Regions from separate parts of the Ferrimonas sp. YFM genome, predicted to be linked through region 3. Evidence: riboswitches for the same ligand, from Rfam matches in the RefSeq annotation. Region 3 holds a riboswitch; each other region holds the start of a gene.

The links. A riboswitch is a leader RNA that binds a small molecule or an ion and turns the genes downstream of it on or off. The one in region 3 is predicted to bind lysine.
Region 1: it holds a riboswitch for lysine, as region 3 does, so the genes downstream of both, QUE41_RS16120 (Na+/H+ antiporter NhaC family protein) here and lysC (lysine-sensitive aspartokinase 3) in region 3, are expected to answer to the same signal.
Region 2: it holds a riboswitch for lysine, as region 3 does, so the genes downstream of both, QUE41_RS16835 (Na+/H+ antiporter NhaC family protein) here and lysC (lysine-sensitive aspartokinase 3) in region 3, are expected to answer to the same signal.

Annotation. Positions count from the first base shown of each region.
Region 1 covers NZ_AP027368.1:3,480,468-3,486,582, forward strand. The annotation lists gene lysA (diaminopimelate decarboxylase) at 1-813, opposite strand, end outside; gene QUE41_RS16120 (Na+/H+ antiporter NhaC family protein) at 815-2,401, opposite strand; lysine riboswitch at 2,495-2,693, opposite strand; gene QUE41_RS16125 (YeiH family protein) at 2,948-3,889, shown strand; gene QUE41_RS16130 (hypothetical protein) at 3,866-4,018, opposite strand; gene QUE41_RS16135 (manganese-dependent inorganic pyrophosphatase) at 4,397-5,302, shown strand; gene QUE41_RS16140 (hypothetical protein) at 5,372-6,115, opposite strand, start outside.
Region 2 covers NZ_AP027368.1:3,650,565-3,656,679, reverse strand. The annotation lists gene tsaA (tRNA (N6-threonylcarbamoyladenosine(37)-N6)-methyltransferase TrmO) at 1-387, opposite strand, end outside; gene rcsF (Rcs stress response system protein RcsF) at 377-742, opposite strand; gene QUE41_RS16850 (H-NS histone family protein) at 1,586-1,984, opposite strand; gene QUE41_RS16845 (electron transfer flavoprotein subunit beta/FixA family protein) at 2,296-3,045, shown strand; gene QUE41_RS16840 (electron transfer flavoprotein subunit alpha/FixB family protein) at 3,045-3,971, shown strand; lysine riboswitch at 4,061-4,258, shown strand; gene QUE41_RS16835 (Na+/H+ antiporter NhaC family protein) at 4,348-5,931, shown strand; gene QUE41_RS16830 (thymidine kinase) at 6,068-6,115, shown strand, end outside.
Region 3 covers NZ_AP027368.1:3,847,769-3,853,883, reverse strand. The annotation lists gene QUE41_RS17765 (SPOR domain-containing protein) at 1-317, opposite strand, end outside; gene QUE41_RS17760 (Hpt domain-containing protein) at 470-832, shown strand; gene arcA (two-component system response regulator ArcA) at 884-1,603, opposite strand; lysine riboswitch at 2,115-2,291, shown strand; gene lysC (lysine-sensitive aspartokinase 3) at 2,354-3,724, shown strand; gene QUE41_RS17745 (S8 family serine peptidase) at 3,793-6,115, opposite strand, start outside.

The DNA.
Region 1 (6,115 bases), 370 kb from region 3:
GATCAGCTTAAGCTGACGCTCGCCCAGGCTGGGCAGCAACGCTTTTACGTACTCGGCGGGACTGGGCGGGGTCTCGTCGGTGTAGGGCACCCCAAGGCCACCGCCGAGGTCCAGATGTTCCAGCTCAATGCCCTGCTCTGCCAACTGGTCCATCAGCCCCAGCAGCCGTTCCAGGGCTTCCACGAAGGGGCGGGCCTCGGTCAATTGGGAGCCGATGTGGCAATCCATGCCGGTCACCTTGAGGTTGGGTAGCTCATCGGCCCGGCGATAGACCGCCACCGCCCGCTCCCAGGGGATACCAAACTTGTTCTGCTTGAGCCCAGTGGAGATGTAGGGGTGACTGTTGGCATCGATGTCAGGGTTGATCCTCAGAGAGACCGGGGCCTGAAGCCCCATCTCGCCAGCCACCCTATCCAGGCGCTCCAGCTCAGCCTCAGACTCCACGTTGAAGCAGAGAATCCCCGCTTCCAGCGCCTGGCGCATCTCTGCCTCGGTTTTCCCCACTCCGGAGAACACCACCTTGGCCGGATCGCCTCCGGCCTGAAGCACCCGGGCCAGCTCACCGCCGGAAACGATGTCGAAGCCAGAGCCCATACGGGCCATCAGGTTGAGGATGGCCAGGTTGGAGTTGGCCTTCACCGCGTAACAGATGAGGTGGTCCCGCCCGCCCATGGCGTCGCTGAAGGCGTGCCAATGGCGCTCGATGGTAGCCCGGGAGTAGAGATAACATGGCGTGCCAAAACGGTCGGCGGCCTCGGCCACCGGCACCGACTCAGCCATCAGCTGTCCGTCACTGTAGTTGAAGTAGTCCATATCAAGCCCTTTCAGTTTGGTAGTGGTGCTCTCCACCCTCCCGGCGGCGCAACAGCCCCACCAGAACCATCAGGCCCAGACAGCTGATCAGCAATCCGGCGGCCACAGAGCCAGTAAAGCCCAGTACCAGATAACCTGCCAGGGCAAGACCTGCCGCCATCACCGCATAGGGCAGCTGAGTAGCCACGTGATCCATATGATGGCAGGCGGAACCGGTAGAGGAGAGGATGGTGGTATCGGAGATGGGTGAGCAGTGGTCGCCGAACACTCCGCCAGCCAGAACCGCAGACAGGGCGGGCACCAGCAGAGCAGGCTCCAGGGCCAGCGCCATGTTGGCGGCAATGGGCAGCATGATGGCAAAGGTGCCGTAGCTGGTGCCGGTGGAAAACGCGGCGGCGGCGGAGATCAGGAACACCAGGGCCGGCAGCAGGGACTGAGGCAGACTCTCTGACGCCAGACCCGCCAGATACTTACCGGTTTCCAGATCGGCAATCACCCCGGCGATGCTCCAGGCCATCAGCAGAATGTAGACCGCAGGCAGCATGGAGTGCATCCCCTTAATGATGGCGCGGCCAATCAGCGCTGGAGATACCCCTTGGGCGATCATTCCCAGGGCGGTGATCACTATGGTGATGCTGCCTGCGGTTACCATGGACCAGGCACCGTCGGCGTTCTCCAAGGCGGCAATCAGGGCGAAAGGTTCACCGGCGGCCTGCAGCGCCATGTCGCCGGAGAACAGCATCAGACCCACCACCAGGCTCACCAGCAGTACCAATGGACCTGCCAGGTTCAGCACTGTGCCACTGCGGGCCTGTTCCAGCCCCAGGTCTTCACCGGCAGGGGTGCCCTTTTGTGCATCCCAGAGTTGGCCAGCCTGGGCCCGGCGCTCCGCCGCCGCCATGGGGCCAATATCCAGGCGGAAGTAGACCACGCAGATCAGCAAGGCCAGGGCGGTCAGGGCATAGAAGTTGAAGGGGATCATCTGGGCAAACAGCGACAGGGCGGTCATCTCGGTCAGCCCATGGCTGGCCAGCAGCGCCGCCAGCAGAGACATGATGTAGGCCCCCCAGGTGGAGATGGGGGAGACCACACACACAGGGGCCGAGGTGGAGTCGATGCAGTAGGCCAGCTTTTCCCGGGAGATGCCGTATTGATCGGTCACCGGCCGGGCGACGTTGCCCACCAGCAGGGCATTGAAATAGTCATCGATGAAAATCACCGCCCCAAGGAACAGGGTCATCAGCTGGGCGTCGCGACGATCACGGATGCGGCGACGGGCCCAACGGGCAAAGGCGCGGGTGCCGCCGGACACGGAGATCAGCGCCATCAGGGTCCCCATGGTCATCAAAAAGCCCAGGGTATACAGATTCCAGCTGGCGAAGCCATCACCGTCCCACACCAGGCCAGTGGATCGGGAGGTCAGTTCAGACAGGATCACCGAGGGAGCGAAATCCGCCAGCATGATGATCCCCAACAGAATTCCCAGACCCAGGGAGAGCAACACTCTGCGCGTCACAATTGCCAGGCCAATGGCGGCCACGGGAGGCAGAATAGAAAGTGCCGAATCGGCGTAACTGATTAAAACCATCGTTTCTCTTTGTCTTATAAGTACGATGGAGGCTGCTGACAGTGGCGATATGCCACGGACGCCACCCACGGGAGAGAAATAGGGGTGACGACGTCCTTCAGTAGCGCTCCACAGTAAATTCAATCCCCAATGTCCGTTTGGGATTTACCATGGCAGTGCTGCACCTGTTAGATACAGCCCCAGCGACCGGGGATGACGCCCCTGCCACTTCGGCATCGACTCCTTTCTCTCGACCTCATCGGGTGTCACCCTGATTCGAGATACTGATAGGCGATGCGCCTCTACTGTTACCCAGTGCGGGTAACGATCTGTGTGTTACAGCCTATAACAGAATCTGTTTCGAACGCCAGTAAAAAGTTAAGAAACCGGCATTTAGACCAGTTTCCCGCCCAAACCCCACAAAACAGTAACTTTTGGCCAGAAGGGATTACATCCTGCTGTTCCAGGCAGGTTGAGCATCCATCAGGGCAAAAAGCGTGATCGGGATCTCGTCACCGTTTGACCATCCCCTTATACTGAGCGCCTTTCACTGACGAGAGCCCATTGATGTCACGCCCCAGCCCAACACTGTTCTCCCGGCCCCAGCATGCCTTGTTCTGGCTCACGGCCCTGGCCTGCCTGCTGCCGGTGATCAGCTCCCCCATGGCGCTGGTGCTGGGCATAGTGGCCGCCAGCCTGGGCGCCATCCCCAAGGGGGTGAACACCGGCGCCCTGGCCAAGAAGCTGCTGGCGTTCTCCATCGTCGGTCTGGGCTTCGGCATTCAGCTGGACCAGGCCATCGATGCCACCCGGGCGGGCCTGGGGATCATCGTCGTCACCATTTTCGGCACCCTGGCCCTGGGCACCCTGATGGCCCGGGCCCTGAAGCTGGACAGCAAGACCGGTCACCTGATCGCCTCGGGCACCGCCATCTGTGGCGGCAGCGCTATTGCGGCGGTGGCCCCGGCCATCGACGCCGACAGCAAACAGGTCTCCCTGGCCCTGGCGACCGTGTTCGTGCTCAACTCCGTCGCCCTGTTCCTGTTTCCCGTGATTGGTCATCTGGTGGGACTGAGCCAGGAGCAGTTCGGCATCTGGAGTGCCATCGCCATCCACGATACCTCCTCAGTGGTCGGCGCCGCCGGAGCCTACGGGGATCAGGCGCTGATCACCGCCACCACCCTGAAGCTGGCACGGGCCCTGTGGATCATTCCTGTGGCCTTTATCAGTGCCCTGGCCTTTCGCAGTCAAAGCCGCAAGCTCAGCGTGCCGATGTTCATTCTCTACTACTGTGTGGCCATAGGTGTGGCCCATCTGCTGCCGCAGATGGCGCCGGTATGGGAGGGGGTCTTCTGGGCCAGCAAGCGTTTGCTGGTGGTCTGTCTGTTCCTGATTGGTTGCGGCATCACTGCCCGCCGACTGAGAGAGGCGGGACCAAAACCGCTGATGTTGGGAGTGGGCCTGTGGCTGGCCATCAGTTCGGTGTCACTCCTTTACCTTCTCGCCTGAGGCGCTCAGCACCACAGCGAGCACGGCAACGAAGCCCAGCAGCTCCAGTGTCGCCCTGATCATTCCATCTGTGGTCAGGGCCACCACCGCCATCAGCGGCAACAGTAACCACAATGCCCCCTGTCTCATCACCCAATCCTCTGCGCATTTTCAGAGGTTCATCATGGTCCCCGGGCCAGCAGCCATCAAACGCCATTTCGACTGTGATATTCCCAAAAGCTATATAAAAGCCAATATTAATAACTTTGTTTTAAATTGACTCTACCCGTTAAGAGCAGCCATCCCGCCTACATGCATAGGCCTGTAAAAAGGGAAACCTACATAGCCAAGCTCATCACAATCTGGAACGGGGCCAGCCTTCACGCATCTTTACCGGGCCCAAATTCAGGGAGTCCTAGCTTAAATCCGCCGCCGGGCTTTACACACCTGGCGGGGATTTTTATAGTAGCCGCCTCTCTGTCCGGAACTGGCCCGCTGTGGGGCCGAAGTAGTTAAAAGGATCCCCAAATGATCAACGTATTTGGCCATAAGAGCCCTGACAGCGATTGCGTCAGCTCTGCCGTGATTGCCGCCCACTGGCTGACCGCCCGTGGCAAAGACGCCACCCCTTTCCGCCTGGGTGAAGTCAGCCGTGAGACTCAGTTCATCTTCGATTTCGCCGGTGCTGAACTGCCTCCGCTGCTGGAGAAGCCTCTGAAAGGCGAGCAGGTATACCTGGTGGACTTCAGCGAAGCCGAGCAGGCTCCCGACGACATCAACGACGCCGACCTGGTGGGCATAGTCGATCACCACCGCCTGGGCACCCTGACCAGCGCCGCACCTCTGGAAGCCTGGCTGATGCCTCTGGGCTCCTCCGCCTCCGTGCTGTTCGAGCTGTTCGCCATCCACCAGGTTGAGATCACCCAGCCCATCGCCCGTCTGATGCTGGGCGCCCTGCTGAGCGACACCGTAGGCCTGAAGTCCCCCACCACCACAGATCGCGATGCCGAGATCGTCGAGCAACTGGCGCCTCTGGCCGGTGTAGACGTGGAGTCCTTCCTGGCCGATCTGCTGGCTGCCAAGACCAACGTCGAAGGCCTGTCCACGGAAGCGCTGCTGGATAAAGACGTGAAGAACTACGAGATCGCCGGCAAGTCCACCACCCTGGGTCAGCTGGAGCTGGCCGACTATGGTCAGGTGGAGCACGCTCTCGAAGAGATGCAGGCGGTGATGAACCAGCGCGTGGCCGACAAGGGCCTGGACCTGGCGGCATTGATGCTGACCAACATCCGTTCTGAAGAGACCCGTCTGCTGGTTGCCGGTCCTCTGGCCGACACCCTCAAGACCGCCAATGGCGACAGCCTGACCTTCGCCGGCTTCCTGAGCCGCAAGAAGCAGATGCTGCCCTGGGTGACCCAGGTACTGGCCGGCTAAGCCGACCAAAAAACAGAAAACCGGCCATCTGGCCGGTTTTTTTGTGCCAAAGCCTCAGGCGATGGAGGGCTAACCTCCTTGGATGGTGAAGGTCTTATAGCTGTAGTTGCCGTTGGGCAGCTTGGTGGCCAGGCCATACTCGCCATTGGTCAGCAGGGTATAGACTGCCGGGTCGCCCAGCTTAACCTTCTCGGGCGTATTGAGCTTCCATTCGTGGGCTATCTCTTCCAGGCGTCCCTCATACGCCTGACCACCCAGCAAAGAGGTGAGCGCCCAGTAGGTGTACTCGGTCACCATGCAGCTGTAGTCACAGGTGCTGTCGTCATAAGTGTACCAGGCCCCTTCCGGGTATTTAGCCGGAATAGAGGTAAAGCGCCCGCCCCTGGCCTGGTCCATAGCATCGGCGATCTGGCTCTCCGGTTTTTCCCCGAAGATCTTGGGGTACACCTGGGCATAGCCCACGTGGGTGATCAGGTGCAGCACCTCCTCCAATGACGCATCGAAACCGGCGGCACTGGAACCGCCAGGGTAGACCTCGCTGCCATAGAGATCCTGAATATTGTCCTGTTTGCCGTCACCCAGCTTATCGCCCAGCGCCTCCATGTCGGATTCCTTGGGCAGCATCACCAGGGTGGCCTTGCTGGCCACCAGCTTCTCCACCACCGCTTCGTTATCCACCAGGCCATTTTCGTCGTTGTCCAGGTACTGAGCCATCACCTGGGCAGCATGCAACATCTTGGTGCGATCGATGTTGGCTGTGGCGCGAATGGTTACCCCGAACACATCGATGGAGAGGGGAAGGGCTTTCTCCAG
Region 2 (6,115 bases), 200 kb from region 3:
GGTGCCATCCAGCAGATCTATGCCCTCAACGTCTATGTAGTATTGGCCCTTGTGCTGGCCAACCCCTTTCAGTTTGACCGCCGACAACCCCAGGCCGTTGGGCCTGAAGGTGGCCCGGGTGGCAAAAACTCCGACCCGGGTGTTGCCGCCCAGTCTGGGGGGCCGAACCGTGGGCTTCCATCCCTGTGCCAGGTTTTCGTGGAAGGCAAAGATCAACCAAAGGGTATCGAACTGCTCCAGCCCTCTGAGCAGATACGGGTTGTTGCACTCACCCTGCAGCTCCAGGCGGCCCAGGGCCGCGGGCACCAGGCGAGGTTGTCGGGGGATGGCAAATTTCTGCTTATAGGGGGAGCGGCAGATGGCGACCGGCTCAATCTCAATCTTCATATTGCTCCAAGGCCTGGCCGTAGCAGGTGATGGCCGAGAGACAGTGGTCATCGGCGGGCAGAGATGCGCAGCGGCTTACCCACAGGGCATTGCCCCCCAATTCTGCAGCCTTGCGACGCAGCTGAGTGCGGGCATCCGCCGGGCTGGCGGCGGGGTCGGATTCTCTCTGCTGGCAGCTGGTGGCCTCCAGCCAACCGAGATCCTTACCCGGAGGTGGTGCCTCGCCCTGATACAGGGCAACCTGACCGGCTTTGAAATAGTCGCGGGTTGCCTCGGAGTCCAGATTACTGTTGAACTCGAAATTGGCACTACAGCCGCCAAGTAACAAGAGTGTGGCGATGATGGAGTGTCTCATGGGGGATCTCTTTGGTGCTTTTATCGCCTTAGTGTAACACAGCGTATATGTGGCCTGAGAAAGTCTGAGGGGCTCCGGACTGAAATATAATGCCGGCTTATAACTTGCCACTGGTGAGTATGACATTCGATGCTGGTGCAAAATTGACCAATGAGTCTTCTTTAGTTGCCGGGTTAACCTGGTAAAGAATAGCCATTGGAATGATGGCTGTCCTTAGGTGGGTTAAAGGGAGAGCTAAAAGAGAGCTGAGCTTATGCCTCCTCATATAGGAAGCAGGAGTTAACATTTGGTTACTTCAAAATCGCCTTGCTCTTAAAAGAGTGTGGAAATAGCCATGGTATGCCCCCCGGAGAACTTGGTGGTGATGAGTCATGCTCAACAAAGGTTTACAAAAGTGCTGAATTGAAAGGGTCAAACTGACCTTGTTGAGCTCAATAAAGCACTGCCCGGTGGTGACATCTGGTCATCAAAGGTTTCTATTCTTCGATATCGTAGCCGTAGCATAAGTATATTCAGCTTAAATTCAGCTTCGCTTTTATCCCGGTTCAATCTACGTAATTGAAATGTCACATCCTCCGAGGGCATACACCCTGACTTATCGGGGCATCGGGTGGGCGTTAATACCCTTCTGCACGATATAGGGGCCGGGGCAAAGGGGCTAATGGCTGAGGAGGGATATGAGTTTAGTGCATGATTATAAAGGATTTTATCCATGTCGTGCTGGGTGGGTCTTTATATCCTCCTGGAATACTATATATCGGCGCTGCTAAGCGCTGCCCTCTATTACCCGCAGACAAAAAAAAGCGGCCGCCATAGGCGACCGCTTTTTCAGGAAACTGTAGTTTATTGCTCGATCAGGAACTCTTCCAGAGAGTGGCCTTGGTCCAGCTTTTCCTTGATTGCCTTAGGAGTACGGCCTTGACCGGTCCAGGTAATCATCTCGCCATCTACTTCAATTTGGTATTTGGCAGGGCGAGGAGCACGCTTGCGACGAGGAGCAGCACCTTCCAGTGCATTCAGCTCGTCAACACTAATACCGTCTTCGGCCAGTTGCTTACGAATTGCTTCAATTTTCGCCAGACGCTCAGCTTGAGCGGCTTCTTCAGCCTCAGCTTCCGCTTCGCGCTCATCAGCAATCTTTTGAAGTTTAGCAATTACGTCTTTCAGTTCATCCAGCTCCAGCTCTTTAACTTGAGCCTTCAAGCGGCGACCGTGAGTCAAAATTTCGAGGAAATCAGCCATCGTTGAATCAACCTAAATATGAGTGTGTATATAGATCAGTGTTTAGACTAGCATGCAAAATATTACTTGTCTGCAAAATATTCCGATTAATTTAGCGATTAAATAGAGTTTTGCATTCCCAAATGATGACATTTTACTTTTGTTAAAGTTCATCTTCCTTTTTAAAAGTCATCTGAAACTCTCCTGAGCCGGATTCGCCGTCGCCTGGGGGCCTTGCGACCTTGGTTCAGGTTGACGTTAACGTCAACAGTAATTAGAGTGGTGAGCAGTGTTAGGCAAAGTCGAATCCGGCGCTCAACAAAGGACGTACTATGAAGATTCTGGTTCCCATTAAGCGGGTGGTCGACCCCTATGTAAAAGTAAGGGTTAAGGCAGACGAGACCGATGTCGAGTTGGCCAATCTGAAGATGGCGATCAACCCCTTCTGCGAGATCGCAGTAGAGGAAGCGGTAAGGCTGAAGGAAAAAGGCCACGCTGATGAGATTATTGCAGTGTCTATTGGCCTCAAGGTGGCACAGGAACAGCTGCGCACTGCCATGGCGCTGGGTGCAGACAGGGGGATTCTGGTGGAGCATGATGATGCCCTGGAACCCCTCTCTGTCGCCAAGGTGCTTAAGGCGGTGATTGACAAGGAGCAGCCCTCTCTGGTGCTCTTCGGCAAACAGTCCATCGACGGTGACAACAACCAGACCGCTCAGATGACCGCGGCGCTGGCCGGTATGGGTCAGGCCACCTTTGCCTCCAGTGTGGACGTGGACGGCGATCAGATTAAGGTGGCCCGCGAAATTGACGGTGGTATCCAGACCCTGAGCCTGAAGCTGCCCGCCGTGGTGTCGGCGGATCTGCGTCTCAATGAACCCAGGTATGCTTCCCTGCCCAATATCATGAAAGCCAAGCGAAAGCCTCTGGATATCGTGACTGTGGCAGATTTTGAATTGCAGTTGGGGTCTCATCAGAAGACGTTGAAAGTGACCGCGCCCGCTGAGCGCAGCGGCGGCGTCATGGTGGGCTCAGTGGAAGAGCTGGTGGATAAGCTGAAGAATGAAGCGAAGGTGGTGTAATGGCGATCCTCATTATTGCAGAAGTAGATAAGCAGGGCCTGAGTGCCGATTGTGCCAAGGTGGTGGGTGCCGCATCGGCACTGGGGCAGGACCTTCATCTGCTGGTGGCCAGCGACAACGCCGCGACCGCCGCAGAGCAGGGCGCCAAGCTCGCCGGCATCACCAAGGTACTGGTGGCGGATAACGCGGCCTACGCCCACCAGATGGCGGAGCCTGTGGCCGACCTGGTGCTGGAACTGGCCGCTGATTACAGCCACATTCTGGCGGCAGCCAGCGCCAAGGGTAAGGATATGTTGCCCCGGGTTGCGGCCCTGCTGGACGTGGCACAGCACTCCGATGTCATTGCCATCGAGTCTGACGATACCTTCGTCCGTCCCATCTATGCGGGCAATGCCCTGGCGACGGTGCAGAGCCTGGATGAGAAGAAGGTACTGACCATCAGGACCAGTGCCTTCGATGCGGTGGCTGAGCAGGCACCGGCGGAAATTCATGCCCTGGACAGCGTCAAGTCGAGCGAGTTGACCCAGTTTGTCGGCGAGGAACTGGTTGAGTCCGAGCGCCCTGAACTGGGTGCGGCGCGGGTGGTGATCTCCGGAGGCCGTGGACTGGGCAGCGGTGAGAACTTTGCCCTGATCGAACAGCTGGCGGACAAGCTGGGTGCCGCCATCGGCGCATCCAGGGCAGCCGTAGACGCAGGCTTCGTGGCCAACGATCTGCAGGTGGGTCAGACAGGCAAGATCGTTGCCCCGGATCTCTACATCGCCGTGGGGATCTCCGGTGCCATTCAGCACCTGGCGGGGATGAAAGAGTCCAAGGTGATCGTGGCGATCAACAAGGACCCGGACGCGCCTATATTCCAGATTGCCGATTATGGCCTGGAAGCAGACCTGTTTGAGGCTGTTCCTAAGCTCACAGAACTGTTATAAATGTGATTTAACTCACATTATGGCGGCATCTGCCGGACAAGTGAGGGACACTTGCGGTTAGAATGCCGCCTTCGCTTTTTGCGAGTACCGATTTAGGTAGAGGCGCATCGCCTATCAGTACGCCGGTCGAGGTTGATACCCGACGACGCCGGTGGAAAGGAGTCGATGCCGAAGTGGGCAGGGCATCATCCCTGGCCGCTGGGGCTGCTTTTAACAGGAGCAGCACTGCCATAGTAAATTCCGAGAGGAGCTCGGATGCTTTTTTACTATGGAGCGCTACTGAAAGGACGGTGGGTTTCTATTCTCTGCATATCCCTCCCTCGACGCACAGTCGTGTCAGTTGCCTCCATCGCTAATCCACAACGATAAGATAACGATGGCCTTAATTAGTTACGCCGATTCGGCACTCTCTCTTCTGCCTCCCCTGGTTGCCATTGGGATGGCGATCATGACCCGCAAGGTGTTGCTCTCCCTCGGGCTGGGTATTCTGCTGGGCACCCTGATGCTGGTGGACTTTGCGCCCATGACGGCGCTGTCCGAGCTCTCCGGCCGGGCCCTGACCCTGGTGTGGGACGATGGCGCGCCTGCCGCCTGGAACCTCTACACCCTGGGATTTCTGGTGTTGCTGGGGATCATGACCGCCCTGATCTCCGTCTCCGGCGCGACCCGGGCCTTTGCCGCCTGGGCCCGCAAGCGGATTCGCTCCGGGCGGGATGCCAAGCTGATGACCATGGCGCTGGGCGTGGTGATTTTCATCGATGACTACTTCAATACCCTGGTGGTGGGCTCCGTGGCCCGGCCGGTGACCGATCATTACAAGGTGTCCCGGGAGAAGCTGGCCTACTGCATCGACTCCACCTCGGCGCCCATCTGCGTGATCTCCCCCATCTCCTCCTGGGGAGCGTACATCATCGCCCTGATCGGTGGCCTGCTCACCACCCACGGCATGACGGAGATCGGCTACCTGAGTGCCTTTATTCAGATGGTGCCCATGAACTTCTACGCCATCTTCGCCTTCCTGCTGCTGCTGGCGGTGGTCTACTTTGGCCTGGACTTCGGTGCCCTGGCCCGGGCCGAGCAGCGTGCCCGTGCCGGTCAGTTGTGGGAGGAGTCCCGCGGCGTGCCCCCCGGTGAGGAGCTGGATCTGCCGGAAGCGGACAACGGTCGGGTGGCCGGGCTGGTGGCGCCCATCGGCTTTTTGATCGCCATCACCGTCGCCCTGATGCTGTTCTCCGGTAATCAGGCCCTGGCCGCCGACGGTAAAGCCTTCAGCCTGATCGGCGCCTTCGAAAACACCGATGTGGCCTGGTCCCTGTTCTACTCCGGCCTGGCCGGGGTGATCTTCACCCTGATGTTCAGCCTGATGCAGGGTGTGCCCGTGGGCTATATGGTGAAGGCGGTGATCAGCGGCACCAAGTCGATGTTGCCTGCTATTTATATCCTGCTGTTTGCCTGGACCATTGCCGGTATCATCAGCGATCTCAACACCGGTGAGTACATGGCCTCCCTGGCCCAGGGCAACCTGCCCGCCTGGTCTTTGCCGGCGCTGCTGTTTGTCCTCAGCGGGTTTGCCGCATTCGCCACCGGCACCAGCTGGGGCACCTTCGCCATCATGCTGCCCATCGCCGCCAATATGGCGGAAGCGGTGGATCTGGCACTGATGCTGCCCATGCTCTCCTCGGTGCTGGCCGGGGCGGTATTCGGTGATCACTGCTCGCCCATCTCAGATACCACCATCCTCTCCTCCACCGGAGCGGGTTGTCACCACATCGACCACGTCACCACTCAGTTGCCCTATGCGGTGCTGACGGCGGTGATCTCCCTGGCGGGCTACCTGGTGCTGGGGATGACCGGGTCGGTGGTGCTGGGCTTTGCCACGGCCACCCTGGGCCTGTTGCTGGTGGTCTTAGTGCTCAGACGCCTGTGCGCGCCGAACAGGACGACGGCGGTCACCGAGTAACGTTAAATGAGCCCCGCTTAGCGGGGCTTTCTTTATGCAGAGAGCGTCGAGCCGGCGCACAGTTTCAGGCGGTTAACTCTGGTCCGGATCCGGCCTTTTGGTTAGACTGTCCGAGAATTTTTCAGGGGGAAGAATTTTGGCTCAACTCTACTTCTACTATTCGGCCATGAATGCCGGAAAATCC
Region 3 (6,115 bases):
TGTTTGAGTCCCCGCCTGGCTTTGTCCTGATTGAGGTCCAACATCAGGTTGGCGTTCTCCCCCTGGATCCAGCCCGAGGCCGTCAGCGCCTGGGGATCCACCTTGACGTCGATGCCCAGTGATGCGGCCAGCCCCTGCAGGGGCAACAGCAGCTCTCCTCTGTAGAGGTAGACCGGAAGCTGATCGGTCAGCTGCACCCCTCTGGCGTGCAGGGTGAAGGGCCGAAGATTCTGATTGGGAAGGTCTATCTCTTGGGTGAAGGCGCCAACGCTGTAACAACTCAGCAACCCTGACAGGAATAGGCTAACAACTCGCATCAAACCAACTACGTTCGGTATATAACTGCCGGCGATGATAGCACCATTCATTCAGATTCATGGGTGTAAAACCAATAATTTACAATGGTGAAATTGTCCCTCTGTGATAACCTGTTTCCCTTAGGATGTGATGAGTTAGATGGAGTGTACGCATGACGGACGCAAGTACCGCTTCGCTGGATCTGCAGACCCTGGATGCCTATTGTGCTGCCATTGGCGCGGCGACCCTGCTAAAGAGTGTGGTGGTGTTTGAGCAGATGGCGCCCGAGTATCTGCAAACCATGGCCGCCGCCATGCAGAGCAAGGACAAGCCTCTGTTATGCAGCGAAGCCCATAAATTGAAGGGAGCCGCAGGCTCCGTGGGCCTGAAACGGATTCAGGAGTTGTCTCAGCAACTCCAGTGTGGCGATCTGCCTCAGTGGCAGGAGGGTCATGAGCAGTGGTATCAGCAGATTGAGCGACACCTGGAAGAGGATGTGGCCAGCCTCAAGCAGTACCTGAGCCAACGCAGTTAATCTGAGACACAAAAAAAGCCGCTGGAAAGCGGCTTTTTTTATGGCTGGGCCTTACTGGTTTTCCAGCTGGCCACAGAAGCGGTAACCTTCGCCGTGAATGGTGGCGATGATCTCCGGAGTCTCCGGGTGGCTCTCGAAGTGCTTGCGGATTCGACGGATGGTCACATCCACGGTGCGGTCGTGGGGCTTGAGCTCACGGCCGGTCATCTTCATCAGCAGGTCCGCACGGGAGAGGATCTTGCCTGGGTTCTCAACGAAGTGCAGCATGGCACGGAACTCACTGCGAGGCAGCTTGAAGGGTTCGCCACTGGGGCTGACCAGAGAACGGCTGTTGATCTCCAGGGACCAGCCATTGAACAGGTAGTGCTCCACCTGAGGCTTCTCTTCCGGTGCCTTGCTGGAACTGACGATGCGGTTCAGCAGGTTGCGGGCACGGATGGTCAGCTCCCGAGGGTTGAACGGCTTGGTGATGTAGTCATCGGCACCGATCTCCAGGCCGAGAATCTTATCAACTTCGTTGTCACGACCGGTGAGGAACATCAGGGCGATGTTGTTGTTCTCGCGCAGTTCGCGAGCCAGCAGCAGGCCGTTTTTACCCGGCAGGTTGATGTCCATGATCACCAGGTTAACCTTGTGCGCCTTGAGCACGTCGTGCATCTCGTCGCCATCTACGGCCTCGGATACCAGGTATCCTTCTGCTTCAAAAATACTTTTCAGTGTGTTTCGAGTGACGGCTTCGTCCTCGACAATCAAGATATGTGGATTTTGCATGATCAGCTACCTAAAGCCCATTTTAAACCAACCGTCCTGAACGGAGTCACTCTCCATTCGGGACAAGAATGCCTATGCAAATTCCTTTTCGGCGTGTAATAGCCCGATGCGCCAGCATTGGGGGAGCAGGACGAATTGGGATTCGCTCTGTTCATTTGAAGTTCCCAAAATACCGTATTTTGGCTCAAATGTTATCCGCAAATGTTAACAGAATCCGATTTCTGCCGACCGTGTCACATTTTGTGAAACTCACGGATGATTTTTGTTTCGGTCTGTCAGACCGAACGCCTAAAGGTGTCTGTAATGATAGACGAATTACAGTATTGTGCCCCGGCGGTAACGGCCCGGTGGCGGGGTGGGCCCGTTAAAACTGTGACCCGGCTTCCCGTAACGGGAGCTTAAGGGGTACATTACTTACTCAATCGTTTGACATTAAAACTGCATTAAGGTTTAGTGTCTGCAACCCTTTAGGTTTAGTTTTAACCAGACTCCCTGTCTGCAAGCTGAACCCAGGGCCAGAAGAGGTGCACTGCCCAGGCAGTTCCGGAGAGAGGGTCGGTCCTCTAAGACACGGAATCAGGGGGAGCAGTGCCGAGAGGGGGCCGGCGGCCGATCGCCACCCCTTCGGTCGATGGGGCTGAATCCCCATGACTGTCACCGTAAGATGTGGTGGAGAGCTTCTGGTCGCTTACGCCGTACCCTGCGTGTTGTCGATCCAGACTCTTCGAACAGTGATACAGGTTCGAAGTCATGAATAATCCTATACCTACCTTAACCGTCGCCAAGTTCGGCGGAACCTCAGTGGCCGACCTGACGGCGCTGAACCATTGTGCCGACATCATTCAGTCGGATCCTTCTGTTCGCCTGGTGGTGGTCAGTGCCGCCGCCGGCGTGACCAATCGCCTGGTGGAGCTGGCCTCCGGCAATCTGGACGAGTCCCGCCGACAGCTGTTGCTGAGAGAGGTGGCGGCCATCGAGTACGCCATGCTCGATCGTCTGGAGAATCCCGCCACCATTGCCGCCGAGCTCGATGGCTACCTGACCGAGATGGACCGGCTCTCCAAGGCCCTGAGTGACCAGCCCGGCTGCGCCGAGTCCATGGATAGGCTGCTCTCCATGGGGGAGCGCTGCTCCTCGCTGATGATGACCCAACTGCTCAGTCAGCGTGGGGTGGCTGCCCGCAACTTCGATGCCTGCCAGGTGATGCGCACCGATGACCACTTTGGCCGTGCCACACCGGAGATCGGCGCCATTGGCCGGCTGGCCGCAGAGAAGCTGGCGCCCTTGCTGGCGTCCCAGGTGGTGGTGACCCAGGGGTTCATCGGCAGCGACAGTGCCGGACGGGTGACCACCCTGGGACGGGGTGGATCGGACTTCAGCGCCGCCCTGATGGCGGAAGGGCTGGGGGCACAGACCCTGGCGATCTGGACCGATGTGGACGGCATCTACAGTTGTGACCCCAGAGTGGTGTCGGACGCCCGCCCCATCGAGGAGCTGAGTTTTAATGAGGCGGCAGAGATGGCCACCTTTGGCTCCAAGGTTCTGCACCCGGCCACCATACTGCCGGCGGTGCGCAGCGGCACCTCCGTGTTTGTCGGTTCCACCCGGGCGCCGGAGAACGGCGGTACCTGGATTCGCAATCGCTGCGACAGTAAGCCGGTGTTTCGCGCCCTGAGTCTGCGGCGTCAGCAAACCCTGCTGACCTGCCACAGCCTGAATATGCTCCATGCCCAGGGCTTCCTGGCGGAGCTGTTTGCCATCCTCGCCCGTCACCGCATCTCAGTGGATCTGATCACCACCTCCGAGGTGTCGGTAGCCCTGACTCTGGATCAGACCGGCTCGGATTCCAGCGGTCGTGCACTGATCTCCGACGCCCTGCTGGAGGAGCTCTCTCCCCTGTGTCGGGTGGAGGTGGAGCAGGATCTGGCCCTGGTGGCGGTGATCGGCAATCACATCGCCCATACCGCAGGCATCGGTCTCAAGGTGCTGGAGGCGATGTCAGGCAGCAATGTGCGGATGATTTGCCAGGGCGCCAGTGCCCATAATCTCTGCTTCCTGGTGAAGGGGGAGGAGGGGGAGGCCGTGGTCAGGCGGCTGCACCGGAGTCTGTTGCCAGCCTAAGCGGCAAGCCGGTATGAGGGACAAAAAAAGGGGAGCCAGACGGCTCCCCTTTTCAGTTCAGGTTTGGCTTAGGCCAGCTTACGGCGACGCAGCAGCGCCAGGCCGGAGAGGGCCAGGGCCAGGAAGCCGAAGCTGGAGGAGTCGCTGTCTCCGCCCTGAGCTTTGGTCATGGTGATCACCACTTCGCCCTTGTTGCTTTCAAGCTCACCGTCGCTGGCGACCACGCTGAAGGTGGCTTGCTTGCCGGCGCCGTCGGCGGGCAGGGTGAACTGGACGCGGCCACCGTTGGTGCTGAAGGAGACGGCGTCACCACCGGTCTGTTCAACGCTCCAGCTGAGGCTGTCTCCGTCCACGTCGCTGCTGATGCTGCTCAGTTCCAGGAACAGGTTGGTGCGGGCGGCACCGGAGAGCTCGGTGGTTTCGGCAACCACGGGGGCATCGTTTACCGCGGCAACGTTCAGCATCACCTTGGCTTCACCCGCAGGCAGGTCACCATCGGTCAGGGTGTAGCTGAAGCTGTCACTGCCGTTGAAGTCCTTGTTGGGGGTGTAGGTGAAGGTGCCGTCGTCCGCCAGGGTCAGGGTGCCGTTGGCTGGCTCAGACTTGATGGCTGGCGTCAGGTCACCGGTGCTCTCAACGCTGAACTGGCGTACGGCCATCTGCTCAATGCCACCGGCAGCGGCGGTCAGCTCAACCACCTTGGTGGCGCTGTCGCTGTCGTTGTCGGTCACGGTGAACTCCATGGCGGCGTCTTCGGTGACGGCGATGCTGTCATCGGCCGCGGCGCCAGTCTCATCCAGCATCAGGTCGAAGCTGAAATCGATGTTGCCACCGGCCAGGCCGGATACACCGTACAGATCGTCGGCTGCAGGGGTGGTGCCAGCACCATCGAAGTGCAGGTTCACACCGGCAGAAGCGTTGCTGTTCTCGGCGCCGATGGTCAGATCCGCAGGCAGGCTGTCCACCTTGAGGTACTGATACAGAACCGCTTCGTCTTCGGTCAGGCTGATCCACACCTGGAAGGTGTAGCTGTTGTCGGAGCTGTCGCCGTACACCTTGGCGTCGGCCCACTCAACCACCAGCCAGTCGGGGCCGGAGGCACCAACGATGCTCCAGTAGACGTTACCGCCACCGGCGGTGTCGGCATCGCCACCCTTAAGATCCAGATCGGTCCAGAAGGGCGCCAGGATGTTGTTCGGTTGGTTGGCGTCGGGCAACTGGCGGTTCAGCCAGGTGCCTGAGGTGTTGCCACCGCCTACCAGCACGATGCCGTTGGTGGACACGGTCACATAGTCGTACTCCTGACCCAGGTACTTGAACTTCAGGTCAGCGACCGACAGATCCAGGTTGAAGGCGGACTCGTCACAGCTGCCGGAACAGGCGGCCGGGCGGCCTGCGGCGCTGGGGCTGTAGGCCAGGCCGCCGTCGATCTTATTGATCAGCACCTGAGGCTTGCCCAGGTTACCGGCCCAGGTGATGGTGCCGTTGTCTTCGTCCACGTTGTAGCTGGTGGTGGCGGCGCGGGCGCCGTCCAGCTTGGCGGAATCTTCCACCATAGAGGTGCCCTGAGGCAGCTTGGCGGTGATGGTTACCAGCTGGTCTTCACTGAAGTCGGCGTTTTCGAAGTGGGTATCGATGCTCACCGACTGATCCGAGGTGGTGCCTTCGGCGGTCACCGCAATGTTGCTGCCGGTGGCGTCCATGTTCTGGATCACCAGAGGCAGGTGGGCCTGATCGTCGTTGATGCGTACTTGGCCAAACAGCCAGTCGCCCTGCTGGGCCAGGCTGCCGTCGACGGTGAAGCCAATCTTGGCACTGCCACCTCCGGCCAGGGTGATGGCGTCTACGTCGAAGTCGATGTCGGCGCCGCTCAGAGAGCCACTGAGGTAGTAGGTCTTCTCGTCGCTGCCCGCATCGCGCTTGTCATAGATGTGAAACTCAAACTCACACTCCTTCACACAGGCGGCGTCCACCAGAGAGGGTTTGGAGAAGGTGATCTCGGCCTGGATGGCATCGGCTACTTCCAGACGACCGGCACCGGCGTCGAAGGCGTCAGCGGTGGTCACGGCATCATCTTTGCGCAGGCCGGAATCCTTGGTGGAGGAGGTCAGGGCGGTCTTGATGTCTACTGCGGACCAGTCCGGGTGAGCCTGTTTCATCAGGGCGGCGGCGCCGGCCACATGGGGGCTGGCCATGGAGGTACCACTGATGGCGGCGAAGGTGGCACCGTCGCTGCCCGGATCATCAGGAGACCAGGCGGAGAGGATGTCGGTGCCCGGGGCAGCCAGATCCGGCTTGAGGATGCTGGAGTCGCCGTTGGGGCCTCGGGATGAGGTGCCGGACTGGATGTCGGCGTAGTCGGGGTTAACCAGAGCCTGGGTGGCCTGGCCA